DNA from 4 places in the Micromonospora sp. NPDC005298 genome. Region 4 is predicted to be linked to each of the others. Evidence: riboswitches for the same ligand, from Rfam matches in the RefSeq annotation. Region 4 holds a riboswitch; each other region holds the start of a gene.
The links. Region 4 has a riboswitch for cyclic di-AMP ahead of ABZS77_RS12875 (C39 family peptidase). Riboswitches for the same ligand answer to the same signal wherever they lie in the genome.
Positions count from the first base shown of each region.

Region 1: linked by a shared signal. The riboswitch ahead of ABZS77_RS20220 (hypothetical protein) and the one ahead of ABZS77_RS12875 (C39 family peptidase) in region 4 are both predicted to bind cyclic di-AMP.
Region 2: linked by a shared signal. The riboswitch ahead of ABZS77_RS01355 (NlpC/P60 family protein) and the one ahead of ABZS77_RS12875 (C39 family peptidase) in region 4 are both predicted to bind cyclic di-AMP.
Region 3: linked by a shared signal. The riboswitch ahead of ABZS77_RS03680 (hypothetical protein) and the one ahead of ABZS77_RS12875 (C39 family peptidase) in region 4 are both predicted to bind cyclic di-AMP.

Region 1 is NZ_JBEXGP010000015.1:25,164-33,336, forward strand. It holds gene ABZS77_RS20205 (alpha/beta hydrolase) at 1-170, shown strand, start outside; gene ABZS77_RS20210 (AAA family ATPase) at 279-2,396, shown strand; gene ABZS77_RS20215 (cation diffusion facilitator family transporter) at 2,505-3,422, shown strand; cyclic di-AMP (ydaO/yuaA leader) riboswitch at 3,565-3,696, shown strand; gene ABZS77_RS20220 (hypothetical protein) at 3,753-4,766, shown strand; gene ABZS77_RS20225 (hypothetical protein) at 4,886-5,485, shown strand; gene ABZS77_RS20230 (SRPBCC family protein) at 5,670-6,137, opposite strand; gene ABZS77_RS20235 (PfkB family carbohydrate kinase) at 6,309-7,286, shown strand; gene ABZS77_RS20240 (5'/3'-nucleotidase SurE) at 7,283-8,110, shown strand; gene ABZS77_RS20245 (STAS domain-containing protein) at 8,119-8,173, opposite strand, start outside.
Region 2 is NZ_JBEXGP010000001.1:275,216-282,025, forward strand. It holds gene ABZS77_RS01345 (NlpC/P60 family protein) at 59-1,072, shown strand; gene ABZS77_RS01350 (peptidoglycan recognition family protein) at 1,141-3,120, opposite strand; cyclic di-AMP (ydaO/yuaA leader) riboswitch at 3,355-3,490, shown strand; gene ABZS77_RS01355 (NlpC/P60 family protein) at 3,567-4,544, shown strand; gene dcd (dCTP deaminase) at 4,608-5,186, opposite strand; gene ABZS77_RS01365 (pyridoxamine 5'-phosphate oxidase family protein) at 5,286-5,843, shown strand; gene ABZS77_RS01370 (zinc metalloprotease) at 5,914-6,810, opposite strand, start outside.
Region 3 is NZ_JBEXGP010000001.1:751,871-760,043, forward strand. It holds gene ABZS77_RS03675 (carbonic anhydrase) at 27-746, shown strand; gene ABZS77_RS03680 (hypothetical protein) at 803-1,822, opposite strand; cyclic di-AMP (ydaO/yuaA leader) riboswitch at 1,826-1,957, opposite strand; gene ABZS77_RS03685 (YibE/F family protein) at 2,124-3,494, opposite strand; gene ABZS77_RS03690 (copper-translocating P-type ATPase) at 3,885-5,846, shown strand; gene ABZS77_RS03695 (metal-sensitive transcriptional regulator) at 5,853-6,149, opposite strand; gene ABZS77_RS03700 (copper ion binding protein) at 6,246-6,473, shown strand; gene ABZS77_RS03705 (hypothetical protein) at 6,470-7,420, shown strand; gene ABZS77_RS03710 (heavy metal translocating P-type ATPase) at 7,433-8,173, shown strand, end outside.
Region 4 is NZ_JBEXGP010000005.1:170,350-178,522, reverse strand. It holds gene ABZS77_RS12900 (ABC transporter ATP-binding protein) at 1-38, shown strand, start outside; gene ABZS77_RS12895 (bifunctional cytidylyltransferase/SDR family oxidoreductase) at 183-1,691, shown strand; gene ABZS77_RS12890 (CDP-glycerol glycerophosphotransferase family protein) at 1,732-3,402, shown strand; gene ABZS77_RS12885 (alpha/beta fold hydrolase) at 3,407-4,153, opposite strand; gene ABZS77_RS12880 (hypothetical protein) at 4,274-5,314, shown strand; gene ABZS77_RS12875 (C39 family peptidase) at 5,387-6,235, opposite strand; cyclic di-AMP (ydaO/yuaA leader) riboswitch at 6,463-6,604, opposite strand; gene ABZS77_RS12870 (hypothetical protein) at 6,906-7,676, opposite strand; gene ABZS77_RS12865 (hypothetical protein) at 7,809-8,173, opposite strand, start outside.

The sequences.
Region 1 (8,173 bases), on a different contig from region 4:
CCGCGGCGCTGCCGGCCACCGAGCTGACCGTCTGCCCGGGCGCCGGGCACATGCTGATGATGGAACGCGCCGACGAGGTGAACTCCGCGTTGACCGGGGTCCTACGCCGCGTACTCGCCGGGGGGCCGTCCCCGACGCGGGGCGCGACTCCCGCCGGCGCGGGCGCCTGAGCCGCGTTCACGCACCTCGCGCGCGGCGGGCCGGGCCCGGGGCCGTACCCTTCTGCGGTTGGCCCGCGCGGTTCGCGCCGTCTGCCGGCGACATCGAAGGAGCGTGCGTTGACCGACCAGACCGCCCTGGAGCAGGAGATCGCCGTCGAGCAACGGCACCTCGACCGGGTGTACGCCCGACTGGCCGAGCTGCGCCGGTCGGCGGTACGCGCCGAGCGGGACGGCTACCGGATGGCGCGGGTGGGTACGTTCGGCGCGCTCGTCGAACGCGACGCGATGGTCTTCCACGCGGCGCAGCGGCGGCACACCCTGGACGCCGAGCACGAGGGGCTGGTCTTCGGCCGGCTGGACCTGCGGGACCGGCAGACGTTGCACGTGGGGCGACTCGGCATCCGCGACGAGGACGCCAGCACGCTCGTCGTGGACTGGCGGGCGCCGGCCGCCGCCGCCTTCTACCAGGCCACCCCGAACCAGCCGCTGGGCGTGGTGCGGCGACGCACCATCCAGTCCCGTGGGGAGCGGGTCACCCGCATCGAGGACGACCTGCTGGACCCGACCGCCGCGCCGGAGGGGATGACCGTCGTCGGTGACGGCGCGCTGCTGGCCACCCTGTCGCGGGCCACCGGCCGGGGCATGCGGGACATCGTGGCGACGATCCAGCGGGAGCAGGACGAGGCGATCCGCTCGCCCGGTTCCGGTGTGACGATCGTCGCCGGCGGTCCGGGCACCGGCAAGACGGCGGTCGCCCTGCACCGGGCCGCGTTCCTGCTGTACTCCGATCGCAGCCGGTACGCCGGCGGCGGCATCCTGGTGGTCGGCCCGTCGTCGGTCTTCGTCGAGTACATCGCCTCGGTGCTGCCGTCGCTCGGTGAGGACACCGCGACCCTGCACTCGTTGGGCACCCTCTTTCCCGGCATGACCGCCACCCGCACCGACCCGCCGGAGGTGGCGGCGGTGAAGGGTTCGCTGCGGATGCGCCGGGTGTTGGAGCGGGCGGTCCGCGACGCGGTGCCGGGCGGCCCGGGCGAGCTGCGGCTGCTGTACCGGGGTGCGCTGCTGCGGCTGGACCGGGCCGAGCTGGACGCGATCCGGGACCGCGCGCTGAACCGTGGCGCCCGGCGCAACGAGACCCGGCGGGCGGGCTTCGACGGGGTGTTCGCCGCGCTCTGGGCGCAGGCCCGCCGGCTGAACATGGGTCGGTTGCCGGAGCAGCGGGCCTTCGAGGACGAGATCGCCGAGCGTCCGGAGTTCCGGGAGTTCCTCAAGGCGTGGTGGCCGCGACTGCACCCACGGCACGTGCTCGGCTGGCTGGCCCGGCCGGACCGGCTGCGCCGCTACGCGGGCGGGATCCTCTCCGGCGCGGAGATCCGTCTGCTGGGCGCCGCGTACCGGGACCTGGACTCGGCCGGTCTGACCATCGCCGACGTGGCGCTGCTCGACGAGTTGGACGCGTTGCTGGGCAAACCGGTGCAGCCGGCGCGGGCGCGGCGCGACCCGTTCCAGCTCGCGGGCGGGGTTCGCGAGTTGAGCACCTTCGCCGACCGGCAGCGCGCCGCGCGGGCGGCGGCCCGGGAACGGCCGGCGGACTACCGGGAGTACGCGCACGTGGTGGTCGACGAGGCGCAGGACGTGTCGCCGATGCAGTGGCGCATGATCGGCCGGCGGGGCCGGTTGGCCTCCTGGACGGTGGTGGGCGATCCGGCGCAGACGGCGTGGACGGGTGACCCGGATGAGCTGACGCGCGCGCGGGACCAGGCGCTGGGCCGGCGCAAGCGGCACGATTTCACGCTCACCACCAACTACCGCAACTCGTCGGAGATCTTCGCGGTGGCGGCGGCGGAGATCCGCCGGCTCTACCCGGACCTGCCGCTGCCGACGGCCGTACGCTCCACCGGGGTCGACCCGGTCGAGTTGGTGGTGCCCGCCGCTGGGCTGGAGACGGCAGTCGTGGAGGCGGCCACCGGCCTGCTGGCGGAGGTGGACGGCACGGTCGGCGTGATCACGCCGGTCCCCCGCCGCGACGAGGTCGCCGGCTGGCTGGGCACGCTCGGCGCACCGCGCCTGCAGGTGGTGACCAGCCTGGAGGCCAAGGGCATGGAGTACGACGGGGTGGTGCTGGTCGCGCCGAGCGAGATCCGGGCGGATCCGGGTGCCGGGGTACGGACGCTCTACGTCGCGCTCTCCCGGGCCACCCAGCGGCTCACCACCGTCGACCCGACCGGCTGATCCGGCCCCGATGAGCACCGCCGGGGCGGCCGTCGCCGTACACTTGCACACATAGCAATGTGCGCATACATTTGACCGGGTCCCGGCTGGCGACGGAGGGTGGGTTTCGTGGGCGCAGGTCATGACCACCACCACGCGTCGGTCGCCAATGCCGCACACCAGCACCGGGGCCGGCTCTGGGCAGCGTTCGGGCTGCTCGCCGCCCTGATGGTGGTCGAGGCGGTGGCGGCCCTGCGCACCGGCTCGCTGGCCCTGCTCTCCGACGCCGGACACATGTTCACCGACGTGCTCGGCATCGGCATGGCACTCGCCGCGATCACCGCCACCCGCCGGGCCACCGGCGATCCGCAGCGCACCTTCGGGCTGTACCGCCTCGAGGTTCTCGCCGCCCTCGCCAACGCCGTCCTGCTCTCCGGCGTGGCGGTCTACGTGGTGGTCGAGGCGATCCGCCGATTCGGTGACCCGCACGAGGTGCTGGCCGGCCCGATGCTCGCGGTCGCCGTGCTCGGCCTGCTCGCGAACGTGGTCGCCTTCGCGCTGCTGCGCGCCGGCGCCCGGGAGAGCATCAATCTCCAGGGCGCGTACCTGGAGGTGCTCGGCGACCTCCTCGGCTCGCTCGGCGTGATCGGCGCGGCGCTGCTCATCACGGTCACCGACTGGTGGTGGGCCGACCCGCTGGTCGCGGTCGCCATCGGCGTGTTCATCCTGCCCCGCACCTGGCGCCTCGGCCGGGCCGCCGTCCGCATCCTCGTGCAGGCCGCCCCGGAACACCTCCAGGTCACCGCCGTACACGACCGGCTCGCCGCCGTACCCGGCGTGGTCGAGGTCCACGACCTGCACGTCTGGACGCTCACCTCGGGCATGGAGGTGGCCTCCGCACACCTGACCATGGAGCCCGGCGCGGAGGTCGGCACGGTCCTCAGCGCCGCGCGTACCGCCCTGCACGACGACTTCCGGATCGAACACGCGACGCTCCAGATCGAGCCGGCCGCCGCGCCCGGCGCCTGCGGTTCGGTCGAATGGTGACGGTGTTTCGAGAGGTACGCTCGCCTTTGTCCGAGTTTTTGGTGATGACGCACGCACCGTCCGTCACAACGGCTGCAGGCGCCCCACCGGCCCCGGTAGGCTCGGTCCCGGCCTCCACCAGGCGGCGCCCTCCCGGCGCCGGTGGCGGCCGCCGCCTAATCGCCCGAGCGGGCGAACCGGGGAACCACGTTCCTGGGGTGCATCCGCGTCAGCGGTAGGGATCTTCCGTCCCGAACCCGTCAGCTAACCCGGTCGGCGGCTGACGGAAGGACATGCGTAGTGGCACCAGCACGACCACCCGCCGCCCGCCTGGCGGCCCTGATCGTCGCGATGCTCGCCCTCGGCGTCGCACTCCCGGCCGGCGCGACGGCCGCTCCCCCGAACACCCAACGGGCCGCCGCGGCACCCGACAGCGACGAAGAGGGCGGCACCCCCGCGCTCCGCGCCCAACTGGAAGCCGCCAGCAAGGGATACCTGGACGCCAAGCGCGCCCTGGACACCTCCGTGCAGCGGCAGCAACAACTCACCACCCAGCTCAAGACCACCGAAGCCGAACTGGACGCCCGCAGCGGCAAGGTCGGCGAGATCGCCGGCGTCGCCTACCGCACCGGCCGCCTCGGCGCGATGTCCGCGCTGCTCAACAGCAACACCCCCGAAGGCTTCATGGACCGGGCCGCCGCCCTCGACGCGGTCGCCGCGAACGAGGACCGGGTGCTACGCGACCTGATCGCCACCAAGGACGAGGCCACCCGCACCCGCGTCGCCCTGGACGGCGAGATCCGCGAGCAGCGCAAGCAGGTCGCGGTGATGGCCAAACGCAAGGAACAGGCCGAACGGGCCCTGACCGTGGCCACCACACCCAAGCCGCAGACCACCTCCGACAGCGGCTCCAACCGGGGCACCTCAAGCGCGAACGCCACGGCCGCCCCGCGCAACTCCGACGGCTCCTGGCCCTCGGAGTCGTGCAGCGTCAACGACCCAACCCCGGCCAGCGGGTGCATCACCCCCCGCACCCTGCACGCGCTCAACCAGGCCAAGGCCGCCGGCTTCACCCGGTACGTCTCCTGCCACCGCTCCGGCGGCTCAGGTGAACACCCGAAGGGTCGCGCGTGCGACTTCGCCGCGCAGAAGAACGGCTTCGGCGGCGACGCCACCGGCGGCGACAAGACGTACGGCAACAACCTGGCCGCCTACTTCATCCGCAACGCCGACCGGCTCGCCGTCCTGTACGTGATCTGGTACCGGCAGATCTGGCTGCCCAGCAGCGGATGGAAGTCGTACAGCGGGGCGGGCGGCGACCCGTCCAGCGACCACACCAACCACGTACACCTGTCGGTGTACTGACCCCACCCGTGGCCGGCGTCCCGAACCGGGGTGCCGGCCACGGCTACGTCAGCGGGCGTACCCCGAATGCCGCCGACGGTCGGACGACCCGGCGGACGCCCGGCGGCAGCATCGTTCCCATGCGACTTCCGCCCACGGCCCGCAAGGCGCTGCTCACCCTGCACCTGGTCACCTCCCTCGGCTGGCTCGGCACCGACCTGGTGCTGCTCACCCTCGGCGTGGCGGTACAACGCGGCGCCGACCCGGCCGTCGTCTACCCGGTCACCGCGCTGCTCGGAACCGTGCTGTTCGCGCCGCTGAGCGTGCTGGTCTGGCTGATCGGCGTGGCCAGCGCACTCCTCACGCCGTGGGGACTGTTGCGCTACCGCTGGGTGCTGGCCAAGCTACTGATCACCACGGTGATGGTCGGGCTGGTCCTGTTCCTGCTCACCCCGAACCTGCGCCACGCTGGCATGCTTGGTGCCGCCCTCCCCGCCCGGGACCGCGCCGACCTGGTGATCGCCCCCGCCGTCTCGACCAGCCTGATGATCATCGCGACGGTGCTCTCCACCTACAAGCCGTGGGGCCGCCGCCCCACCGGCGCTGGTCGCGCCGGCCGGGCCGGCCGTGATCGCGCCGGCCGCGCACGACCCGCCACCTCTGCAGGATCCTTCGGACCCGCCGTAACCGCCGGTCCCACCGCGCCCGCCGACCATGATCGCGCTACATCCGGGATGTAGTGGCCTCGGCGTTGCGGGATGCCACTACTTCGTGGATCGAGTGCGATCTTGCGGGCTGCGGGTGTTCGCGGGGCGCGGAGCGGCGGGCGCGAGGGGCGCCGGGCCCGGGTGTTCGCGGGCGCGTAGCGGCGGGCGCGGGCGCGGAAGGCAGGCGCGGACAGCGGCCGCGGGCAGCGGGCGGGGGTCAGGCGGGGGTTGGGGGGTTGCTGGCGCGTTCCAGGGCCGCGCCGAGGCGGCTGGCGAGGGCGAGGTGGGCGGCGCGGGCCTGGCGGAAGGCGTACCGGAACAGCGGGGCGGGTGCGCTGAGGGTGATTTCGACGTCGACCCGGAGGAGGTTGTCCGGTTCGGCGCGCAGCCGGGTGTGGTTGTGCACGGTGGTGGCCGGCCACTGGCGCGCCACCATGATGATCTCGTCGGTGTCGCTGGTGAGCACGTCCGCCTGATACGTGGTCCGGAAGCGTAGCGGGCCGGCCACCAGCCGGTCGCTGATGGCGTAGCTGGCCAGGGCGCCGGGTCGGGGCGGCAGGCGGCGGACGTCGACGATCAGCGGATGCAGCTCGCCCTGCCGGGTCAGGTCGCTGAGCAGCGCGGCGGCGTCGGCGGGTGAGCACCGGGCTTGGACGGTGTAACCGAAGGTATCGCGCCTGAGCACACCGTCTCCCGCCGTCGCTGGTCGCCCGATCGTCCCGTACACCGATCGGGCTGGCAACGCCCGTCCCGACACCGACCGATGCCCGGTGATCAGCGACTTGCCCCATTAGGGTCGATTGATAGGGAATCACCGACGGTGACGGAGGGGCGGACTCGTGAGCGGTGACGAGCGATGAGTGGACACGTGATGGTCTTCGCGCCCACTCCTCAACTGACCGTGACCGTCGACCAGCCGAACGACCACACCGAACTGCACCTGCACCCCGGTGGGCAGGGGGTGTGGCAGGCCCGCATGGTGCTGTCGCTGGGGGTCGACGTGGTGCTCTGCGCGGCCCTCGGCGGCGAGATCGGCCAGGTGCTGGAACCGCTGCTGGTCAGCGAGGGGGTGGACCTCAAGGTGGTGGTCCGCGACTCCGGCAGCGGCGGGTACGTGCACGACCGCCGGGGCGGATCACGGCAGGAGATCGCCGACGTGCCCGGGCAGCCGTTGAGCCGGCACGAGCTGGACGAGCTGTACAACCTGGCGCTGGGTGAGGGTCTGCGAGCTCCCGTGAGCATCCTCAGTGGACCGAACGCGCCGTGGCTCGTACCGCCCGACCTGTACCGGCGCTTCGCCGCCGATCTCGGGGCCAACGGTGGTCAGGTCGTCGTCGACCTCTCCGGCGAACACCTCGGCGCGGTGCTGGACAGTGGGGTCTTCTTCCTCAAGGTGAGCCACGAGGAGCTGATCCGTGACGGCCGTGCCCGCAGCGACGAGATGCCGGACCTGACCCGGGCCATGTACGACCTGCACGCCTCCGGCGCCGAGACGGTGGTGGTGAGCCGGGCCGACCAGCCGGCGCTGGCGCTCATCGACGGCGAGTTGTTCGACGTGGAGATGCCCCGGCTGGAGGCCGCCGACCCGCGCGGCGCGGGCGACTCGATGACGGCCGGGGTGGCCGCCGTGGTGGCACGCGGTGGCGACATCCGGACCGCCATCCGTACCGGCGCCGCCGCCGGGGCGCTGAACGTGACCCGGCACGGCCTGGGCACCGGCCGCCTGGACTCGATCACCGGCCTGGTGGAGCGGGTGCGGCTGGTGCCGGCCGACAGCCGTCCGCAGGAGCGCACAACACCTGACGAGCTGGCCGACCGGGTGGTCGAACGATGACGCTGCGGGTCCTCGTCACCAACGACGACGGGATCGCCGCGCCGGGCATCCAGGCGCTGGCCTGGGCGGCGACCCAGCGAGGGCTGGACGTGGTGATCGCCGCGCCGCTGGAGGAGGCCAGCGGCACAAGCGCCGCGATGAGCGCGACGGAGCGCGACGGACGGGTGGTCGTGCACGAGCACCCGCTGCCCGACCTGGACGGCGTGCCGGCGTACGGGGTCGGTGGCACGCCCGGTTTCATCACGCTGATCGCGCTGCACGGGGCGTTCGGTCCGCCGCCGTCGGTGGTGCTCTCCGGCATCAACCGGGGCGCCAACGCCGGTCGCGCCGTGCTGCACTCCGGCACGGTGGGCGCCGCGTTCACCGCCGCCACGAACGGCTGCCGGGCGATGGCCGTATCCCTGGACGTCCTCACCGCCGGCGAGGCCACGGCCGCCAGCGGTGGCGCCGCCGTGGACGCCGCCGCCCGGGTACGTGACGCCGAACGGCACTGGAGCACCGCCGCGCGGGTCGCCCTCGACCTGCTCCCCCGGCTGACCGCCGCGCCGATGGAGAGCGTGCTCAACGTGAACGCCCCGGACCTGCCGCACGAGCGCCTGCGCGGGGTACGTCGCGGGACGTTGGCCAGCTTCGGTCAGGTGCAGATGACGGTCGCCGAGTCCGGGCACGGGTTCGTGCGTACCGCGTTGGAGGAGCCGGGTCAGGCCGCGCAGCCGGGCACGGACGTGGCGTTGCTGGCAGCGGGGTACGCGTCGGTGACGGCCATCCGCGCGGTGAGCGAGATGACCGACGTGGACCTGACCGGTCTGGAGGAGGAGCGCTGACGGGTCGCTCAGGCGCCGGGAAGCACCTCGGGGGTGGCGGCGCCGGCGAAGTAGGGCTCCGGG
Region 2 (6,810 bases), on a different contig from region 4:
CGTCTGCCTCGGCCCTTCCCTCACGCGAGGCGCCCGGCGGTCGGTTGCAAAGGAGTCGATGCCGGTGGCAACCATGCCCCCTCATCGTCACGCCCCGGGACTGTCCGCGCGACCGGGCAGGCTGCGCCGGGTCGCCCACCGTCTGCTCGTCCTGGTCGCCGCGGCGGCCGTCGGTGCCGGTGTGCTCGCCGCGCCGGCGCAGGCCGAGCCCACGGTCGACGAGATCGAGGCCCAGATCGACAAGAAGTGGGAGCAGTTGGAGCCCACGATCGAGCAGTACAACAAGGTGCGCTCGCAGCTGAAGGTCAACCGGCAGAAGTCGGCGGACCTCCAGAAGAAGATCGAGCCGTTGGCGCTGCAGAGCGAGCTGGCCCTCAACCGGGTCGGTGACCTCGCCTCCCGCTACTACATCTCCGGCCCGTCGCACGACATCGGCGCCCTGCTGGTCAGCGCCAAGCCGGACACGCTCACCGAGCAGCTCACCGTTCTCGACCGGCTCGCCGCGCAGGAGCGCAAGCAGGTCGAGGGCGTGCTGGCCGTGCGGGCCAAGTACGACGGCGAGAAGCAGAAGCTCGACACGCTGATCACCACGCAGACCCGGCAGCAGAACGAGCTGGCCGCGAAGAAGAAGCAGATCGACACCGACATCAAGCAGCTCGAGGCGTCCCTGCCGAAGACCACGATCAAGACCGAGGGCTGCCCGACCATCAACGGTGTGGCCAGCTCCGCCGCGCAGAAGGCGATCAAGACCGCCTGCCAGCAGGTCGGCGACCCGTACGTCTGGGGTGCCACCGGTCCGAACTCGTTCGACTGCTCGGGGCTGACCCAGTACGCGTACAAGTCGGCCGGGATCTACCTGACCCACCACACCGGTGACCAGTGGAACGAGGGCAAGGCGATCTCGCGGAGCAACGCCCGCGCCGGTGACCTGGTCTTCTTCTTCAGCGACCTGCACCACGTCGGCCTGTACCTCGGCAACGACCTGATGGTGCACGCGCCACGCGCCGGCAAGCCGGTGCAGGTGACCAGCATCAACAACATGCCGGTCGCGGGGTTCCGCAGACCCGGCTGATCCACCAGGCACGACGACGGCCCCCGGTCACTGACCGGGGGCCGTCGCGGTTTCTCAGGGGTTGCCGGTCAGCGGGGTGCGCCCACCGGGGACGGCAGCAACTGCACGTCGTCCAGGTTGACGTACATGATGCGGTGGCCGAACTGGATCTGCGCGTACCGGTTCTTGCCGCGGATCACCGTCCAGTCGCCGGGTGAGGAGCCGTCGAACGTACTGGCCCGGTAGTACTCGCCGGCCAGCACCGCGCCGACGGAGTACCGCTGCCCGGCGGCCAGGGTGTACTGCAACGGCGAGATGGTCTGGTAGGGCACACCCTCGGGGTAGGCGGCCTCCTCCGGGTACGCCCGCCCGTACACCGGGATGGTGGCTCGGCCCGGCTTCGGGACGGCAACCACGCCGACGGTCCAGCTCGCGGTCGGCGCGGACGCCGGGTTGTGGAACCAGGCCTTCTGCCCGAGGTACCAGATGGCCGTCCAGTCGCCCTGCCGGCCGGCGAGGGCGTACGTCTGCCCGGCGGAGGCGCGGGCGCCGTGGTCGGACACCTCCATGGTGTTCGGGGTGCCGTCGGGGCGCAGCGCGATGTCGTTCACCAGCGGTGCGTCGGCGGACGGCGCGCTGCGCAGCACCACCGACGAGGAGCCGCGCGGTGTGCACGGCACGCCGGGGGTGACGCATCCGATGAACGCCGGCTGGTTGGTGGCGTAGTCCGGGTCGATCCGGACGAGGCCGGTGGCCGGGGTGCCGGTGTCCAGCCGCGGGGCGTGCAGCAGGTCGAAGTAGTGCGTCCAGTCCCAGTACGGTCCCGGGTCCCAGTGCATGCCGCGTACGGTCGACGCGACGGTGCCGGGCACGTTGTCGTGGCCGATGATGTGCTGGCGGTCCAGCGGGATGCCCAGTCGCAGCGCGAGGTGCCGGACCAGCTTCGACGAGGTCCGGTACATCGCCTCGGTGTACCAGGTGCCCTGCGCGGCGAAGCCCTCGTGCTCGAGGCCGATCGACTTGGCGTTGACGTACCAGTTGCCGGCGTGCCAGCCGACGTCCTTGGTCTTGACGTGCTGGGCGATGTGCCCGTCCACCGAGCGCAGCGAGTAGTGCCAGCTCACGTAGGTCGGGTCCTGGACGAGTTTCAGCGTGGTCGCCCAGCTCGCCTCGGTGTCGTGGATGACGATGTACTCGATCTTCTGCCGGGCGGGCCGGTCGGACAGGTCGTGGTTGCCGTAGTCGCCGTCGCCGAACGCCTGGTACGGCGCGGGAATCCACTCGCACGAGATGGTGCGGGGGCACTCCAGCCCGTCCGGGCGGGCGAGGCGGCGCAGGCCCAGCCGGTCCAGCCAGGAGCGCTCCGGTCGTACCGCGCTGGCCGGCAGCGTGACCCGCTGGCCGTCGTCGGTCACTCGGGACTCGCCGGCGCTGATCGTGGTGAAGACCTCGTCGGCGAAGGCCGCCGCGGCGTCGGCGCTGTCCGCGCCGGCGTAGCGGGCCACCGCGCCGTACCAGGTGGCCGGGTCGGTGCCGGCTCCGACCGGAGCGCCCAACTCCCGCTGGTACGACGCGAGCAGCGCCGCCCCGCCCCGGATGTTGGCGTTCGTGTCGGTGCGCAGCGACTCGGGTGCCACGCCGGTCAGCGCGGCTGCGGCGTCCACGGTCTGCAAGGCGGCCGGGGGCGGCGCGGGATCCTCGGCGGGTGCGGTCGCGGGTGCCAGCGCGGGTCGGGAGTCGTCGCCGCGCGGGTCCTCGGTGCCGGTGTCGTGGTGGCCGCGTGCGGGCAGGGCGGCCACGTGTCGGGCGTCGGTCAGGTGCATCGGGCCGTAGCCGCCGCTGGTGCTCGGTGTGCCGGCGTTGCTGTCCCAGCGGGACTCCAGGTAGGAGACACCGAGCAGCACGGTGGTCGGCACGCCGTACTCCGTGGCCGCCGCGGCGTACTGCTGCTGGCGGTCGGGGGCGGGTGCGGCGGCGGCGCCGGCGGGTGACGGTACCGCGGTCGAGGCGGCGACCACGGCGGCGGCGAGCAGGGCGCGCCGGCCGACGGACAGGGTTGGACGGTGCATCGAACCCCCTAGATTTCACGGTTGAAGGTGAGGTCACCTTCGCGCCGCGCGGGAGTCCGCGTCAATACCTTTCCATCTGTCGAAGCGTTCGGAAAGAAATCTTCGCGTACAGCCTGTGACTCTCTCCAATCGGTACGGAGTGTCACGGCCGCACGGGTTGCGGATCGGTAACGGGCGTCTCTACTCTGGTCATTTGTCGGCCCGACAGCAGGTCCGCCCAGCCCGGGCGGTAACGGACCGACACCGCCGAGTCGCTTCCGAGCGAACCGGGGACCCACGTCCCCCGGGGTGAATCCGCAGCCACTGCGGTAGGGCGCCAACTTCCCGCCCGAACCCGTCAGCTAACCCGGTAGGCGGTCAGGAAGAAGGAGAACGGAACCCCGGTGGCACTCCATGCCCCGCGGCCGTCGTCCGAGCGGTCGGCGCCAGCCGGTCCGACGTCGATCGTGCCGCGTCCACGCTGGTCCCGCTTCACCACCGCTCTCGCCGCACTGGCCGGCGTCGCCGTCGTCCTGACCGGCAGCGCCACCGCGGCCCACGCCGACCCGTCCGTCGCCGAGATCGAACGCCAGATCGACGCCGACTGGAACAAACTCGAACCGATCATCGAACGGCACAACGCCACCCGGATCGACCTCGCCGCCAAGCGCAAGCAGGCCGACGCGTTGGCCGCCCAGATCGCCCCGCTGGAGCGTCAGGTCGACGCCGCGATGAACAAGGTCAGCGCCCTGGCCGTGCGCGCGTACAAGGGCGAGAACGTCTCCACCGTCAACGCCGTGCTCGGCAGCCGGTCGCCGAGCGAGGTGGTCGGGCAGCTCGAAATGCTGGACCGCTTCGCGCACAACCAGCAGCAGGACGTCCGCGAGGTGGCCGACCTGCGCGACGAGCTGGCCGCGAAGAAGGCCCCGCTGGACGAGATGGTGTCGCAGCTGACCCGTACCGAGGCCCAGCTGGCGGCGAAGAAGAAGCAGATCAACGAGGAGATCGACCGCCTCCAGAAGCTGCGCCTCAAGGTGTACGGCAACGGGGGCGGCGGGTCGCTGCGTCCCGCGCCCTGCCCGGCGAGCTACCCCGGCGGTGGCGCCGGCACGGCCGTGAAGTTCGCCTGCGCGCAGATCGGCAAGCCCTACGTGTGGGGTGCCGAGGGTCCGAACTCGTACGACTGCTCCGGGCTGATGCTTGCCGCGTGGGCCAAGGCGGGCGTGAGCCTGCCGCACAACGCCGCCGCGCAGAGCCGCGTCACGAAGGACGTCAGCCGCTCCGAACTGCGAGCCGGTGACCTGGTCTTCTATTACAGCGACATCCACCACGTCGGCATGTACGTCGGCAACGGCTGGGTGGTGCACGCCTCCCAGGCCGGTCAGCCGGTCAAGATGAAGAAGGTCGACGACGGCCCGATCCACAGCTACGGCCGCCCCGGCTGATCAGGGGTGAACGCACAGGGCCCGTCGCGATCCGTTTCGCGGCGGGCCCTCGTCGTGCGGAATTCAGCGTGTCGGCCAGGTGCGCCAGTGCTGCCAGGCCCGGCTGGGCGTCGGCCCCCGCTGACCCTGGTAGCGCGAGCCGTACACCGCCGAGCCGTACGGGTGCTCGGCCGGCGAGGAGAGCCGGAAGATGCACAGCTGACCGATCTTCATGCCGGGCCAGAGTGTGATCGGCAGGTTCGCCACGTTCGACAGCTCCAGCGTCACGTGCCCGGAGAAGCCCGGGTCGATGAAGCCGGCGGTTGAGTGGGTGAGCAGGCCGAGGCGGCCCAGGCTCGACTTGCCCTCCAGCCGGCCGGCGAGCTGGTCGCCCAGCGAGATCACCTCGAGCGTCGAGGCGAGCACGAACTCCCCCGGGTGCAGCACGAACGGCTCGCCGTCGGGCACCTCGACGACCGAGGTCAGGTCGTCCTGCTGCATCGCCGGGTCGATGTGGGTGTAGAGGTGGTTGTTGAAGACCCGGAACAGCCGGTCGAGTCGCACGTCGATGCTTGACGGTTGGACCAGCATGGGCTCGAAGGGCTCCAGGCCCAGCGTGCCGGCCTTGATCTCGGAGACCAGGTCGCGGTCGGAGAGCAGCATCGGACCACCATAGCCGCGCCGCGCACGACGCCCGGATTCGGTGCTGGTGACCAGCGCGTCGAGGTCGCTGGTCGTACATTTGTTCGATAGAATGCCCACATGGCTTCCTGGTCCGAATTCGCCGCCGACGAGCCCCGACTCGCCGACGGGATCCGCGTTCTCCTCCAGCAGTACGGGCCGGGCTTCGGCTACCTGGCCACGGTCCGCGCCGACGGCGGGCCCCGGGTCCATCCGGTCTCCCCGGTCATCACCGACGAGGGCTTGTTCTGCTTCGTCATCGACTCCCCGAAGCGCCGTGACCTCGAACGGGACGGCCGTTACGCGCTGCACTCGTTCCCGCCGGAGGAGAGCGACGACGAGGCGTACGTGGCGGGTCACGCCCGGCCGGTGACCGACCCGGCCCAGTTGGCCCGGTTGGCGCAGGGCGCCCGGGCCGAGCCGCACGTCGACTGGCGGCTGTTCGAGTTCACCGTCGACGTGGCGATGCTGACCCGCCGCGAGCAGCCCGTCGCGGGCATTCCGGGCTTCACGCCGGGCCGGCCGGCCGTGCAGGTCTGGCTGGACCCGCACGCTCCGCCGGTGGCTTCCGCGCCTGTCGCCGTACCGCCGGCGCGGCCGACCCGTCGAAGCCGTGACGTCCAGTGCACGGCAGCCTGACCACGGGCCGGAAAAGACGCCGGTGCCGGCTCCGTCGTGACGGAGCCGGCACCGGGTGTACGCGCGAGAGTTACGCCGCGCGGTAGGCGTTCCAGGCGGTGATCATGCGGCTCGCCTGTCCCGGGGTGAACTGGTACATGCACGAGTCGTAGGTGTAGTCCATGAAGTTGGTGATCGGGTCCAGCCCGGTCGCCGAGCAGGTGTTGCGCCCGGTCGGGCACTCGTACGCGGGCGACGCCTCGGCCGGGGTGTCGCTGACGCTGTCACCCGAGCCGCCGCAACCGCCCTGGAAGGTGTGGTAGAGGTTCAGCCAGTGGCCGATCTCGTGGGTGCCGGTGTCGCCCTGGTTGTAGTTGGTGGCGGTGCCGCCCGGCAGCGACTCGTTCAGCGCGACCACGCCGTCCATGCTGCTCAGGTTGCGCTGCGGGAAGGTCGCCCAGCCCAGCAGGTTGTTGCTCAGCTCGCCGAGGTAGATGTTGAGGGTGTTCTTGCCGCCCACCCGCAGCGAGGACTTCATCGACCGCTCCGCCGACGAGCCCTGCACGATCGGGTACCACGACGGGTTCGTCACCCGGTTGATCTTGTCGAGCCGGAAGGCGAACGCGGTGACCGCACCGCCGGTCGAACCGGCGTAGGCCTGGTTGAGCACGGTGATCTGCGAGGTGATCATCGAGTCGGGGATGTTGCCGCCGGCCCGCGTGCTGTTCTCCTGGATCACGTGCACCACCACCGGGATGGTGACCGTGGCCAGCGCCGTCGCGCCCGCGCCGGTGCGGAAGTTGGCGCGCTCGCGCAGCGCCGCCGCAAGGTCCGCGTCCCGCTCGCGGACCTGCTTCGCGGTCAGCTCGTTCGGGTCGTGCTTGGCCGCCGCACCGGGCTTCATCCGGGCGTTGGAGTGGCTGTCGGCCGGCTCGGCGCAGGCGCCACCGGGCGCCGCGGAGAAGGCCGAAGCAGCCGGAACGACGCC
Region 3 (8,173 bases), on a different contig from region 4:
CAGACGCGTGGAAACGAGGTGCGGGGATGAGCCTTCCCGGAGCATCCGGCGGGCAGCCGGGTCCGCAGCGGAACGCCGACCAGACGTCGACGCTCACCGAGCCGGCCCGGGCGTACGCCGAGCTGACCGCCGGCAACCGGCGCTTCGTCAGCGGCTCCCCGCGCCACCCCAACCAGGACGCCGGGCACCGGACCGCGGTGGCCGACGGGCAGCACCCGTTCGCGGTGATCGTCGGCTGCTCCGACTCGCGGCTCGCCGCCGAGATCATCTTCGATCGGGGGCTCGGTGACCTGTTCGTGGTCCGCACCGCCGGGCACACCACGGGCCCCGAGGTGCTGGGCAGCGTGGAGTACGCGGTGACCGTCCTCGGCACCCCGCTGGTGGTCGTGCTGGGCCACGACTCGTGCGGCGCCGTCCAGGCGGCCAGGGAGGTCTCCGCCACCGGCGTGGCACCCCAGGGGCACCTGGGCGCCGTTGTCGACGCCGTGCTGCCGAGCCTCCGTCGCGCCGCCGCCGAGGGAGTCGAGGACATCGACGACATCGTCGACATCCACATCGCGCAGACCGTCGAGACGCTGCTGGAGCAGTCGTCCGTGCTGGCCGACGCCGTGACACGGGGGCGGTGCGCGGTGGTGGGCATGTCGTACCGGCTCGCCGCCGGCGCGGTGCGCCCGGTCGCCGCCGTTCCGGCCCACGTCGCGGCGCTCGACGTACCCGACGGGCCGTCGGCGCCCGCCGCCGCCTGACGCGTCGAGGGCCGCCCCGCGACGCGGGACGGCCCTCGATCAGCTGGGTGAGCGGGTCAGAGCAGCGACATGTGGACGTGGTCGGTGTGGTTCGACGGCCCGCTGTACGACTTCCAGCCGGTCGCCGGGAACCAGATCTGCCGGTTCCAGATCACGTAGTAGATGCCGAGGCGGTCGGCGTTGCGGATGAGGAACGCGGCGACGTTGTTGCCGTACGTCCGGGTGTCGTCGTTGTGCCACGGGCTGAAGCCGCTCTTCTGCAACGACCAGTCGCAGGCGCGGCCCTTCGGGTGCTCCCACGGTCCGCCGGAGCGGTAGCAGCCCACGAACCGGTTGAAGCCGGCCCGCTTGACCTCCTTGTACGCGTGCAGCGTGCGCGGCGTGACGCAGCCGGACGTGGTCGGGTCGTCCTCGCTGCACGACTGCGGCTTCCAGTCGCCGTCGGCGGAGCGCCCCGGACCGATCCGGGCGACCGGCGACGTGGCGTCCACCAGACCGCCGGTGAAGCCCTTCCCACCGACGAGGGCGAGCGCCTTGTCCGCGTCGCGCTTCTCCTTCGCCATCAGGGCGGTCTGCTTCTGCTGCTCCCGTACCTCCGCGTCGAGAAGCAGCTTCGCCTGTTCGGCGCGGGCCTTGACCGCGTTGACCTCGGAGAGCTTCTTCTCGTTGACCATGTTCATCTCGTCGAGCGCGGCGGCCCGCCGGACGAACGAGTCGGGGGCGTCGCTCTCCAGCAGCATCGCGATGGCGCCGATCCGACCGGTCCGGTACGACTGGGCGGCGATCTGACCGACCTGCGGTGCGAGGGCGTCCAGCTCGGCCTTCGCGCGGTCCACCTCGGCCGCCAGCTCCGCCTGCCGCTTCCTGGACTTGTCCAGCTGGGACTTGGCCGCGACGTAGTCCCGGTTGGTCTTCTCGATGACGTCGTTGAGCAGCGTCGGCTCGCCGTCCTCCTCGTGCCCGGACGGCGTCGGCGTCGTCGGGGCTGCGTGCGCCGGGAGGGGGCCGGCGAGCACGGTCAGTGCGGCGATCACGGCCACCACGGGCGTCAACCAGCGGCGTAGGGGTGCCGTCACGATTTTCCCTTCCGTCGACCGCCGACCGGGTTAGCTGACGGGTTCGGGGCGGAAGTGGCCCCTACCGCTGACGCGGATTCACCCCACGTACCTGGGTTCCCGGCTCGCCGGCTGGCGATTGGGCGGTGGCACCGCAGGCGCCGATTCGCGCCTTCAGCGGTGACCGGCAGCGAGGTTACCCGAGAGTCGACCCGCTGAGCTACGTCCCGATGCCGACTAAAAGCGTCATTTCGCCATGGCGTTGAGTGACCAGTGATGCGGTTCTCAGGCCGGATGCCCGATCTGGTCACGCTGAGGAGTGTCACCATGCCGTATCCGTGCTCCTGTTCGACTCTGGCCACCGGGTGGTGGCGGCGGGCGGGGGTGTCGTCCGCGTCGGGTCCGGTCCGTCCGACGGGTCCGTACGCGGGGAGCTGAGTGCGGCCAGGGCCTCCGCGCGGTCCGGCCGTGGTCGGGGGGCGGGGACGTCGTCGGCCGGCGTGGCGGTCGACCGGCCGGCGGCCGTCACCACCGCGGCCAGCCCGGTGGTCAGCGGTACGGCGGCGATGAGGCCGAGAGTGGCCACGGCGCTGCGGACGATCTCCTGTGCCAGGAACTCGCTGGTGAGGATCTGCCCGAGGGGGCGCGTGTCGGCGGTGAGCAGGAGCAGCAGCGGCAGTGAGGCGCCCGCGTACGCCAGCACGATGGTGTTGACCGTGGAGGCGATGTGCGCCCGACCGACCCGGGTCGCCGCCCGGTAGAGCTGCAACCGGGTCAGCCCCGGGTTGGCGTTCGCGAGTTCCGTGACGGTGGCCGCCTGGGTGACGGTCACGTCGTCGAGCACCCCGAGCGAGCCGATGATGATCCCGGCGAGCAGCAGGCCGTGCAGGTCCACGTCGGCCTGGAACATCGACAGGGTGGTGGCGTCCTCGCTGCCGAAGCCGGTGAGGTGGGTGGCGGCGGTGGCGATGGTGGCCAGTACGCCGGTGAGCACCAGGCTGCCCAGGGTGCCGAGCACCGCGACCGAGGTCTGCGCGGTGACCCCGTGTGTCAGGTACAGCACCACGAACATGATCAGAGCTGCGCCGACCACGGCGACGACGAGCGGTGACCGGCCGGCGGCGATGCCCGGCAGCACGAAGGTGAGCAGGATGGCGAAGCTCGCGGCCAGTCCGGCGAGCGCGGCCAGGCCACGCCACCGGCCGAACGCGACGATCGCGGCGGCGAAGACCACCGCCAGCCACACCAGTGGGGTTCCGCGCTGGTGTTCGGCGATGTTCCAGGTGCTGGCGCCGGGGTCGGCCGGGTCGGTCAGCTCGACCAGGATCACCTCGTCGCCGACGTCCACCCGGGGCGCACCGGGGCCGTCCGGCACGGGTGTCTGGACCTGCTGCCCGGCGCGCGGCCCGTCCTGCACCCGGACGTCCACCGTGCCGCACGGCCCGTCACCGGCGTCCGGCGTGCCCTCCGGGGTCTGCGGCGCGGGCGGGCACGGTTCGGTCACCACGCGGGTCACCGTGCCGTGGTGGCGGGGGACGTCCGCGCCACCACCCGTCGGCGGTGAGGCGTCCCGGGGCCAGAGCACCACCGCCGCGAGCACGGTGGCGACGAACAGGGGTACCACGGTCGCGACGAGGATCCGCCGTACCCGCGGTGGGGCGGACGGAACGGAACGGCTGTGGTCGGAACCCAATGCGAGACTCCCAACGAATCCGGTGCGGGATACGTGCCGGCGGGCCGGTCGGTTCACCGCAACCGCGGAAACGCGGTGACGGGCGCGGCGGATCGCGGGATGCCGATTGCCTGATCACGTACGGTGAACGACCGGCCGGGCCGGCGGGAGGCGGCGCCGCGTCGGGGCGGCACCGGTGCCGGACTGCGCAGCGGGATCCGGAGGGCCATCGTCGGAATGCTAACGACCCCGGCCGTGGGTCGCAGGTCGTGCCGGGGTGTCGGGGTCCGCGAACCGCCCGCGTCGCGGCGCGCGGCCCGGGATCGTGGAGTCATGCACGCTGAGTCACCGTCTGATCCGCACGGCGCGCACCGCGGCGGGCACGACAGGCACGCGGGCCACGATCCGGCGATGTTCCGCAGCCGGTTCTGGGTCTGCCTGGTGCTCACCGTGCCGGTGGTGCTGACCAGTCACCTGGTGGCGGACCGGCTCGGTCTGCGCTGGGACGTGCCGGGGCGTTCCTGGGTGGGTCCGGTGCTCGGCTCGGTGGTGTTCTGGTGGGGCGGCTGGCCGTTCCTGGCCGGCGCGGTCCGGGAGGTACGGGACCGGGCGCCGGGGATGATGCTGCTGGTCGCGATGGCGATCACGGTCGCGTACACCGCGTCGCTGGCCACCAGCGTCGGCGCGTTCGACCTGGACTTCTGGTGGGAGTTGGCGGCGCTGGTCACCATCATGCTGCTCGGGCACTGGCAGGAGATGAAGGCCATCGGGCAGGCCCGGGGAGCGCTCGCGGCGCTTGCCGCGCTGCTGCCCGACGAGGCCGAGCGGGTGGCCGCCGACGGCCGGGTCGAGCCGGTTGCCGTCGGTGCGCTGCGGGTCGGCGACGTGGTGCTGGTCCGTCCGGGTGGGCGGGTGCCGGCGGACGGGGGCATCGTCGAGGGCGGCGCCGAGCTGGACGAGTCCATGATCACCGGTGAGTCGCGGCCGGTCGCCCGGGCGGCCGGCGACCGGGTGGTGGCGGGCACCGTCGCCACCGACTCGGCGATCCGGGTCCGCGTGGAGGCGCTCGGTGAGCGGACCGCGCTCGCCGGCATCCAGCGCATGGTCGCCGAGGCGCAGCGCTCGGGCGGTCGGGCCCAACTGCTCGCCGACCGGTTCGCCGCCGCGTTGTTCTACCTGGCCACCGGCACCGCCGTGCTGACCGTGCTGGTCTGGACGGCGCTGGGTCACCCCGACGAGGCGGTGGTCCGCGCGGTCACCGTCCTGGTGATCGCCTGCCCGCACGCCCTCGGTCTGGCCATCCCGCTCGTCGTCGCGCTCTCCACGGCGGTGGCCGCGCGGTCCGGGATCCTGGTCAAGGACCGGTTGGCGCTGGAACGGATGCGGACCGTCGGCGCGGTGCTCTTCGACAAGACCGGCACGCTGACCCGGGGCGAGCACGCCGTCACCAACCTGGTGACGGTGCCGGGCATCGGGCGGGACGAGGTGCTACGGATCGCGGCGGGTGTCGAGTCGGACGGCGAGCATCCGTTGGCCCGGGCGATCGTGGCGGCGGCCGGGCGGGCCGGCCCGGCGCCGGCCGCCGGATTCCGGTCGTTGCCGGGCCGCGGTGTGCAGGCGACGATCGACGGTACGGAGTACGCGGTGGGCGGGCCGGCGCTGCTGCGGGAGGTGGGGGTGTCGCTCCCGGCCGGCCTGGCGGCGGCGACCGGGCGCTGGTCGGCGCGGGGTGCCGCGGTGCTGCATCTGGTGCGGCTGCCGGACACCGTGCTCGGCGCGTTCGCGTTGACCGACGAGGTGCGTCCGGAGGCCCGGCGGGCCGTCGACGAGCTGCGGACCGAAGGTGTCCGGACCATCGCCATGATCACCGGGGACGCGCGGCCGGTGGCCGAGGCCGTCGCCGCCGAACTCGGGTTCCGTCCGGGCGTCGACGAGGTGTTCGCCGAGGTGCTGCCGGCGGAGAAGGACGGCCGGGTGGCCGAGCTCCAGCGGCGGGGGTTGACCGTGGCGATGGTCGGTGACGGGGTGAACGACGCGCCGGCGCTGGCCCGCGCCGACGTGGGCATCGCGATCGGCGCGGGCACCGATGTGGCGATCGAGTCGGCCGGGGTGGTGCTCGCCTCGTCCGACCCGCGTGGGGTGGGCGCGGTGGTGCGGTTGTCCCGGGCGTCGTACCGCAAGATGCGGCAGAACCTGGCCTGGGCGGCCGGCTACAACGTGGTGGCGCTGCCGCTGGCGGCCGGCGTGCTGGCCTGGGCCGGGGTGGCGCTGAGCCCGGCGCTTGCCGCTGTGCTGATGTCGGCGTCCACAGTCGTGGTGGCGCTCAACGCCCAGTTGCTGCGCCGGGTACGCCTCGACCCGGAGTCGGACTGAGCGGGGTCAGCCGCGCTTCATCAGCCGGCCGACTGCCGCCATCATCTCGGTGGCCATCTCGTCGGCCCGACCCTCGGCCGCGCCCTCGTGCATGCAGTGCCGGGCGTGGCCGTCGAGCAGCCCCAGCGCCACCTTGTCGAGGGCGGCCTGGATGGCGGAGATCTGGGTGAGCACGTCGATGCAGTAGCGGTCGTCGTCGACCATCTTCTCGATGCCCCGGACCTGCCCCTCGACGCGGCGGAGCCGCGCGAGCAGTTGGTCCTTGCTGGCGGTGTACCCGCGGATCGGGGTGGGTGCGGTCATGCCGACCAGGATAGCCTACCCCTGGGGGGTATGGTACGGTCCACGTGACGGATACCCCCACCGGGTACCGGTAGGTGAGGCGGAGGAGACGGTCTGATGGTCAACACCACGTACCAGGTGCAGGGCATGACCTGTGGGCACTGCGTCAGCGCGGTCAGCGCCGAGGTCGGCGCCCTCGACGGTGTGCGCGACGTCCAGGTCGACCTCGCCAGCGGTCAGGTCACCGTGAGCAGCGACCAGCCGCTGGACGTGGCGACCGTCCGGGCCGCCGTCGACGAGGCCGGCTACGACCTCGTCGACGGCTCGTCGGCAGGCCCTGCGTGAACACGGTGACCCGACTGGGCGGGTTCGCCCTCGGTCTCGTGGCGGTCTTCGGCGCGGCGTACGGGGTCGGCCAGGTGGTCGACCCCGGCGCCCCCGCCGCCGAGACCCGGCACGACGGCCCCGCCGCTCACCCGGCCGGGGAGCACGACGAGGTGGTCGACCGGCTCCCGGGCGGCCTGCTCGTCTCCGACCGTGGCTACACCCTCGACCCGGTGGCCGCCCCGGCCGGCGAGTTTGCCTTCACGATCGACGGCCCGGACGGCCGACCGGTCACCAGCTACGACGTCGCCCACGACAAGCGGATGCACCTCATCGTGGCCCGGCGGGACCTCTCCGGCTTCCGGCACGTCCACCCCGACCTCACCCCGGACGGCACCTGGCGGGTCGCCACCCCGCTGGCCGGACCCGGGCAGTGGCGGGCCTTCGCCGACTTCACCCCGACCGGGGGCGAGCCGTTGACCCTCGGCGTGGACGTCACAGTCCCCGGCGAGCTGACCGAACGACCGCTGCCCGCCCCGACGACCAGCACCAGCGTCGACGGCTACACGGTCACCCTGGCCGGTGAGCCGCAGCCCGGCCGCACCTCGCCGCTCACCCTGACGGTCAGCCGGGACGGGCGGCCGGTCACCGACCTGGAGCCGTACCTCGGCGCGTACGGGCACCTGGTGGCGCTGCGCCGGGGCGACCTCGCGTACCTGCACGTGCACCCGGACGGGACGCCCGGCGACGGCCGCACCCGCCCCGGCCCGACCGTCACCTTCCTCGCCGAGGTGCCGTCGGCCGGCGCCTACCGGCTCTACCTCGACTTCCGGCACGGCGGGGCGGTGCACACCGCCGAGTTCACAGTCGTCGCCGGCGCCGCCACGGCCGGGGGCGACCCCAACCCGAGCGGACCCGCGCCGACCGGGGAAGCCACGCACGGCACCCCCGGGCACGGGCACAACTGACGGGACCAGACGATGACCACCACCAGCAGACCGCTGCCCGAGGCACCGAACCGGATCGAGTTGGCGATCGGGGGGATGACCTGCGCCGCCTGCGCCGCCCGGATCGAGAAGAAGCTGAACCGGATGGACGGGGTGAGCGCCACCGTCAACTACGCCACCGAGAAGGCCACCGTCCGCTACGTCGACGGCGTCACCCCCGACGACCTCATCGACACCGTGCAGAAGACCGGCTACACGGCGGCGCTGCCGGCACCGCCCGACAGCGGCGAGGAGCCGGTGGACCCGCTGAAGGGGCCGCGTACCCGGCTCTGGGTGTCGGTGGCGCTCAGCGTGCCCGTGGTCCTGCTGGCCATGGTCCCCGCCTGGCAGTTCGACTACTGGCAGTGGCTGTCGTTGACCCTGGCCGCCCCTGTGGTGGTCTGGGGAGGCCTGCCGTTCCACCGCGCCGCCTGGACCAACCTGCGGCACGGCGCGGCGACCATGGACACGCTGGTGTCGCTCGGCACCCTTGCCGCGTTCGGCTGGTCGCTGTGGGCGCTGTTCCTCGGCGACGCGGGGATGCCCGGCATGACGCACCCGTTCCGCTTCGACATCACCCGCACCGACGGCGCCGGCAACATCTACCTGGAGGCCGCCGCCGGGGTGACGGTGTTCATCCTGGCCGGCCGCTACTTCGAGGCGCGTTCCAAGCGGACCGCCGGCGCCGCCCTGCGCGCCCTTCTCGAACTCGGCGCCAGGGACGTGGCGGTGCTG
Region 4 (8,173 bases):
TCATTCGCGAGTACGAGGCGTACGCGAACAGCAAGTAGGGTGCCGGCGAACCCTGGCATCGACACGGCGCCATGGACCGCGTCGCCCGCGTTGGGGCGGCGCGGTCCGCGCGTTAAGGTTCATTCCGTCGCCGCTCGGGCGGAACCTTCCGGTAACGCAATGCTGAGAGTGAGGATCCGGCAATGACGCAGGACCAGACCACTGGCCCGGACGCCGCAACGGAGACCCCGGCACCGTGGCGGCCCTCGCGGACAGTGGCCGTGGTGCTGGCGGGCGGCACCGGCACCCGGTTGGGCCTCGGCATCCCGAAGCAGCTGCTCAAGATCGCCGGTAAGCCGATCATCGAGCACACCCTGGCCGTCTTCGAGGCCGCACCGGAGATCGACGAGATCATCGTGCTGATGGCCACCGGCCACGTCGAGGACGCCCGGCAGATCGTCGAGAAGGCCGGCCTGCGCAAGGTCACCAAGGTGATCGAGGGCGGCGACACCCGCAACGCGACCACCCGGATCGCGCTGGACGCCGTCGGGCCGGCCGACTGCAACATCCTCTTCCACGACGCGGTCCGCCCGCTGCTCAGCGGCCGGATCGTGCGCGAGTGCGTGAACGCGCTCTGGACCTACGACGCCGTGGACGTGGCCATCCCCTCCGCGGACACGATCATCCAGGTCGACGAGAACGACTGCATCACCGACATCCCGACGCGCTCCCGGCTGCGTCGTGGCCAGACCCCGCAGGCGTTCCGCTCCCCCACCATCCGCGAGGCGTACCGGATCGCCGAGGGTGACCCGGACTTCGCCGCCACCGACGACTGCGGCGTGGTGCTGCGCTACCTGCCCGGCACCCCGATCAAGGTGATCGACGGTTCCGACGAGAACATCAAGGTCACCCACCCGGTCGACGTGCACCTGGCGGACAAGCTCTTCCAGCTCGCCGCCGCGCAGGCGCCCCGGCTCACCGACCACCGCAGCTACGCCGAGGAGCTGACCGGCCGCACCATCGTGGTGTTCGGCGGCAGCTACGGCATCGGTCACGAGCTGACCGAGCTGGCCCGCCGCTACGGCGCGCAGGTCTTCCCGTTCAGCCGCTCCACCACCGGCACCCACGTCGAGCGCGCCGAGGACGTCGAGGCCGCGCTGAAGACCGCCTTCGAGGCCACCGGCCGCATCGACCACGTGGTGGTCACCGCCGGCATCCTGGAGAGGGGCGCCCTCACCGAGATGGACGAGGAGACGATGGACCGGGTGCTCCAGGTCAACTTCGTCGGCCCGGTGACCATCGCCCGGCAGTCCCTGCCGTACCTGCAACAGACCAAGGGCCAGCTGCTGCTCTACACCTCCAGCTCGTACACCCGGGGGCGGGCCCGCTACGCGCTCTACTCGGCCACCAAGGCCGCCCTGGTCAACCTCACCCAGGCGCTCGCCGACGAGTGGGCCGACGTCGGCGTACGCGTCAACTGCATCAACCCGGAGCGGACCGCCACCCCGATGCGTACCCGGGCCTTCGGCGAGGAACCGGAGCACACCCTGCTTGCCGCCGAGGCCGTCGCCCAGTCGTCGCTGGACGTGCTGATCTCCGACCTGACCGGTCAGGTGATCGACGTACGCCGGGCGCCCGGCGACGGGCCGACCGTGCCGGCGCAGTCCGGCCCGGACCGGGTCGACGCGCCGGCGGCGGCTTCCGCGAACTGACGGTCGGCAGCGGGACAGCGAGGGCGGCGAACGGAGCGACATGCGGGGTGACCTGGTCCGGAAGCTGGCCGCCCGGTGCCTGAGCACCGGTCTGGCGGTGCTGGCCTTCGTCGTGCTGGCGCTCACCGGCGCCACCGGCTGGGGGCTGGCGCTTGCCGTCGCCGCGCTGGCGGCGGCCGCCGTGGAGCAGCGGATCCGGCCCGGGGCCGACCTGGTCGCCGAGACGGCGCTGATCGCCGCCGCCGTCCTGGTCGGCTACTCCCGGCGGCTCGACGGCGGGCTCGACCCGGCGCTGGTGGCCACCGCACTGGTCCTGCTGGGGCTGGTGCTGCTGGTGGGGCCGCTGCGGACCGCCGGGAACCTGGAGATCCGGGCGGCCAACCTGCCGGTGCGGTCCTGGACGCCGCTGGTCGCCGACCAGCTCGGCACCGCCCTGCTCGGGCTGCTCGCCGCCGTGACCCTCGCCGCCGCGCTGGTACTGCCCGCTGTCGTGGCGCTGGTCGCCAGCCTGCTGGTGGGCGCGGGCGCCGGGGTCGTCGCCCTGGACCTGGCCCGGCGCCGGTTCCGGCCGGCCGCCGGTGGCGGGGCGGTGGCCCGTGCGCTGCGCCGGCACGAGCCGGAGTTCCTGCTCTACTTCTCCGCACCCCCCGGTTCGGAGTACCAGGTCACCATGTGGCTGCCGTACCTGGAACGGATCGGCCGGCCGTTCGTGGTGCTGGTACGGGAGCCGGAGTTCCTCGCGCCGATCGCCGCGGCCACCGACGCGCCGGTGGTCTACTGCCCCACCCTGCGGGCGATGGACGAGGCTCTGGTGCCCAGCCTGCGGGCGGCGTTCTACGTCAACCACGGCGCGAAGAACAGCCACTGCATCCGGTTCACCCAGTTGACCCACGTCCAGTTGCACCACGGCGACAGCGACAAGGCACCCAGCGCCAACCCGGTGTCCGGAATCTTCGACCGGATCTTCGTGGCCGGCCCGGCGGCGATCGAACGCTACGCCCGCGCCGGCGTGCGGATCCCGGAGGAGAAGTTCGTCGTGGTGGGCCGCCCCCAGGTCGAGGCCATCGAGGTACGCCCCGAGCCGGTACGCGGGCTCGCCCACCCGACGGTGCTCTACACCCCCACCTGGACCGGGCACCACGCCGACGCCGACTACTGCTCCCTGCCGGTGGCCGAGACGCTGCTGCGGCGGCTGTTGGAGCGCGGCGCGACGGTCATCCTGCGGGCGCACCCGTACACCGCGCAGAACCCGGCCTCCGCCCGGCAGCTCGGCCGGCTGGTCGAGCTGCTGGTGGCCGACCGTGCCCGCACCGGGCGGCAGCACATCGTCGGCGCGGCGGCCCGCGAGCTGAGCCTGACCGAGTGCGTCAACCGCTCGGACGCGCTGGTCTCCGACGTCTCCGGGGTGATCTCCGACTACCTCTACTCGGGCAAGCCGTACGCGGTGACCGACATGGGCGACGAGGGCGACCGTTTCGCGCGGCGCTTCCCGTTGGTCGAGGCCGGTTACGTGCTGCGGCGGGACATGTCGAACGTCGACGAGGTGTTGACCGCCCTGCTGGACACCGATCCGACGGCCGAGGCGCGCTGGGCCGCCCGCCGCCACTACCTCGGCGACTTCCCGGCCGAGACGTACGCCGAGGCATTCCTGACCGCCGCCCGGCGGGAGTTGACGCCGGAGCCGGCGCTGCCCACCCCGGCGGCCGTCTAGCGCCTCAGCGGTAGCCGTCGAGCAAGGCCAGCACCGCCGCCGGGTCCTGCACGTGCGCGTTGTGCCCGAGACCGGGCAGCGTGACGACCGGGACGCCGTACTCCTTGAGCTGCGCGTCGGTGACCATCGGGTCGTGCTCCCCGCGGGCCAGCACCACCGGCACGTCGGTGGCCGCCAGCAGGGCGGCCAGGTCGGGCTCGCCGACGGCGAACGCGCCCGGGTCCATGGCGAGGCGCCAGCGGCCGTCGACCTGGCGCAGCCCGGCGTCCACGACCGGGTGGTCCGGCGGCAGCAGACCGGCCAGCCCGGAGACGCGCAGGTAGCGGCGTGCCGCCTCGATGCGGTTGGCGAACCAACCGACCGGACGGGCGGCGAGGTCGGCGGCGCGGTCCAGTTCCGCAGGGGACCAGACCGCCTTGATGCCCAGTCCGACCACCGCGTCCACCGGCAGTCCGGTGTCGCGGGCGGCCAACGCGAGACCGACCACCCCGCCGAGCGAATGCCCGAGCACGACGAGCCGGTCGTCGGCTGCCAGGCCGTGGGCGACCCGGTCGGCGAGGCCCGGGAACGAGTACGACGCCAGCGGTGCCGACCAGCCGTGACCGGCGAGGTCCGGAGCCAGCCACCGTCCGGGCCAGTGCCGCTCCAGCAGCGGCGCCCAGGGCAGCCACACGTCGCCGGTCGCCCCCATCCCGTGCAGCAGCAGAAGGACCGGGCCGCGACCGGCTCGACCACCCGACTCATCCGCCACGGCCGCAGTCTCCCACGGTTCGCCGCCCGGTACGAGCGTCGTACACGGGACCCGACCGGCGGCGATCCACAGTAGAGTGCGGCGCCTGGACGGGCAGTTTCACCACGGGAGGGAGTCCTCGTGCTCAGAAGACATCGATCAACACTGGTGGCGGCGGTGGCCGTCGTCGCGCTCGGTGCGGCGCCGACCGTGCCCGCGCTCGGCACACCGTCGAGCGCACCGGGGCCGGACGCGGGTGTCGCGGCGGCCGACCGGGTCCTGCGCGTCTACAACAACAACATCGAGAACCTGGTGGTGAACAACGCCGACGGGAGCTGCACCCGGATCTCCGGACCGGACCACCTGACCTCGATCCTCGTCGACGACGCCGGACGCACCGGCACCAGCGGTGTGGTGGCGCCCGACCTGCTGATCGTGCAACAGGTGCGCGGCACCGGCCAGGCCGAGGCGTACGCCGACCAACTGGCGGCCAAGTTCGGCTACCCGGCGGGCACGTACGGGGCGATCGTGGCCTGGACCGACCCGGAGCCGTGGGGCAGCACGCACAAGTGCAGCTCCCAGTCGCTCGGCGACCTGAAGAAGAAGCAGACCAACGCGATCATCTGGAACACCAGGACGCTGAGCCTCGCGGCCGGCGACATCTCCAAGTACTGGAGCGCGGGCTGGCTCAAGCCGGGCACCGCGTACGCCAACGGTGCCGGGTGCACGCTGTACAAGCCGCCGAACAGCGACCCGGACAGCACCGACTACTACAAGTGGAAGCGGACCAGCGCCATCGCGGCCCGGTTCACCATCAGGGCGACCGGCACCAGCGTGTTCGCGGCGACCATGCACTTGCCGCAGGAGAACCGGCAGAACGCGTGCGCCGGCGACGGCGACCGGGGCATCGCCAACAGCGGCATCCACCTGGGTGCGGACGCGACGAGCCTGTTGAACGCCTCCACCATCCGGATCGTGGGGATCGACGCGAACCGCACGGGTATCGCGGCCGGCACGCTGAGCGGCTACGGCATGACCGGCTACGGGACGGCGCCCACCAGCGGCTCCAGCAAGATCGATTATCTGTTCGTGAAGGGGACGGTACGGCCGTCCACCATCGGCCACACCGTCACCGGCACGAGGTCGAACCACCGCGCGCTGTACGGGTTCATCGACTACTGAGCACCACGCGAAGACGCCGCGGGCGCCGACCCCTCGTGGGGGTCGGCGCCCGCGGCGGTGCTCACACCTGGGTCAGGCGGAGTAGCCCCGGGTGGCGATCCAGTTCGCCAGGTCGATCGTGGTGATCCAGTACGACGGGTCGGCCGCGTTCGCCGAGTCGGCGATCCGCACGGTCCGGCCGTTGTCCTTGTAACCCACCACCGCGACGTAGTGTCCACCGCCGTAGGAGTGCCAGCCCCCGTTGGTGTCGACGGCGTCGCCGACGACGTTCGCCACCACGCCTCGGCCGTCGGTGATGGCCTTGACGACGTCGGCCTGGAGCTGGTCCATCTGGGCCGGGCTGGGCGAGCCGGCGAACATCCGGGTCCGGTACGGGGAGCCCTTGACCTCGGAGTTGAGCACGCGGGTGGTGTCCTGGGCCGAGTTGGTGCCCATCTCGGTGGTGCCCAGCTTGACGCCGAGCTGGTTCTGGGTGCGGTCGATACCGCTGGCGCTGAGGGCGTTGCGGGTGGCCGCCGGGCCGCAGTTGTAGTACGTGTTCTGGGCCTCGTAGTCGTAGTCGAGCACCTTGGTCGCGGGTGGCTTCGGCGGTGTCGGCTTGCGGGTGAGGTCCGGGTTGGTGCTGGCCTTCGCGGCGGGCGACGCGGCGCTGGTGGCCGGGGCGGCGCTGCTCGGCGCGGCGCTCGCCGAGGGGGACGCGACGCGCGCCTGGTCACGGGAGGCGGCCAGGTCGCCGCGCATCTCGGCGACGGTGGTCGGGGTCTGCTGGCCGGCCGGGGCGTCGTCGGTGTCGGCGAGCAGGACGCCGGTGGTGGCCGCGAGCGCGAGGGCCGCGGCGGAGGCGGCGACCATCCGGTACGGGCGTTCGGTGGTGAGACGGCGGAGCTGACGCTTCAGGGTGTGCTTCACGGGGTCCTCCACGGTTCGGGGGGAGAGCGGCACACCGGGGCCGAGCCGGTATCCGGGCAGGCGCCAGCGCGCGAACCGTGGTCCGCGGATGGTGAACCGCTCAGGGGAACGCCCGGCGTGGCCGGGCGGGAAGGGCGATGACCCGGGGGGTCAGCTCACCGGACGGATGAGCGGGGGCACCGCGGCGCCGTGGAGGCGGGGGAACAGCCGAGGGGTGGAGAGGTGCTGCACGAGGATGGAACTCCTTCCGACACCGCCTACCGGGTTAGCTGACGGATTCGGGCGGGAAGATCGCCCTACCGCGGGCCGTGGCTCGCGGATTCACCCCGGACTTACTGATGGGTCCCCGGTTCGTTGATCACGATTGAGCGGGTCGGCGCGGCGTCGCCTCTTGCGATCGGTAACCGCACCGGACGGGACGACACTACTGGCCGGTGCGTACCCCTGCCAAGCCGCGCCCACCTGCGTAAACATCATTCTGGACGACAATTTCTGCGCGTATTGCCGATGACGTGACTCGATGGGACAAGCGGTGACGGCGACGCCTGTGGTCGACAACCGGACAGGCTGGCGACAACGTCTCCGTATTCGCGCGAACAACAGGCCCGGTCGCGCCCCGCGCCCGATTTCGGGTGCCCGTGACCGGGCTCACGTCACAGATCGGGCTCAACCGTGGACGGGTTCAACTGACGCGGGCCGGACGCCAGCGCGCCACCGCCGCGGGACGCACCGCTCCGGCCGCCGCCCGACGGGCGGGTACCGGATTCGGTCGCAGCCGGGCCGCCGCCGCGTACGCCTCCTCGGCGAGGGCGCGCGCCGCCTCGGCGGCCAGTTCCGCGTCCCGCCACGCCGACCGCTCCCGCTCGGCGGCGGCCCGGTGGTCGGCCAGCCTCGCGTCCCTGATCGCCCGGGCGAGCAGCACCTCCTGCTCCACCGGGTGCCGGCGGGGGTCCCAACCGCGCCGGTGCCCGAACACGTCACCGAGCTGCCCCATGGTCAACTCCCCGCGCCAGTACGCCGCCATCGCGGCGCGGTGCAGGTACCGCTCCCGAGCCGCGTACTCGGCAGGGGTGTGCGGGGTACGCGGGGTGGGCAGCGCGCCGGCGCCGACGAACCGACGGGCGGCGGTCTCCGCCTCGTCGTACCCGGCCCAGGCACGTTCCGCCTCCTCCTGACTGACCAGCCAGTCGGCGCGCCGCCGTCGGGCGGTCTGGGCGGCGCCGGCGGCGGCGACGGCCACCTCCTCGGCGTACCGCCGCAGGTCGGCGGCCTCGGCCGCCGCCACCTCCCGGGCGGTGGGCGCCGTCGGGCCCGGGTCACCCGGCGGCGCGTCCCGCTGCGGGCGGGCGACCAGGACGGCGGGCACGCTCAACGCCAGCAGGAACAGGACCGACCAGATGGCGGCGGCCTGGGGCACCTCGGTCAGGAACTGGTAGAAGACGACGGTCTCCATGCTCGACACCTCGGAACGACAGCGATGCGACGGTGGGCCGCACGGGCCGGACGGAACGTGGCAGGGCCACGGGTCGGCGGGTGCGGGCGGTGGATCGACAGGGCGCGGCGGCGGGACGCTCGTCCCGGTGGCTCAGCGTGCGGGCGGAGCCCGGGGCGCCCGGGTGGCCGGGCCGTCGGCGTGGGGCTGTCGCTCGGCCCCGGACGCGCGCACCGGAGTGTCACCGGCGACGCCGGGGAGGAGGTGCAGAGCCAGCCGTGCGGGCTGCGGGTCGGTCGGGCCCGTCGAGGTGCGCCGGTCAGCGGTGTCGTCGGCGACGACCGACGACCCGTGCCCGACGGCGACCACCGCGCCGGCCCGGCCGGACGTCGTGCTCGGCCCGGCCGCGAACGCCGACGTCGTGCTCGGCGGACCCGCGACCGGCCCGACCGTGAACGCCGAGGCCGTGCCCGCCGACGTCGGGTGGCCGGCGGCGGAGGCGGGCGACGCGCCCGCGC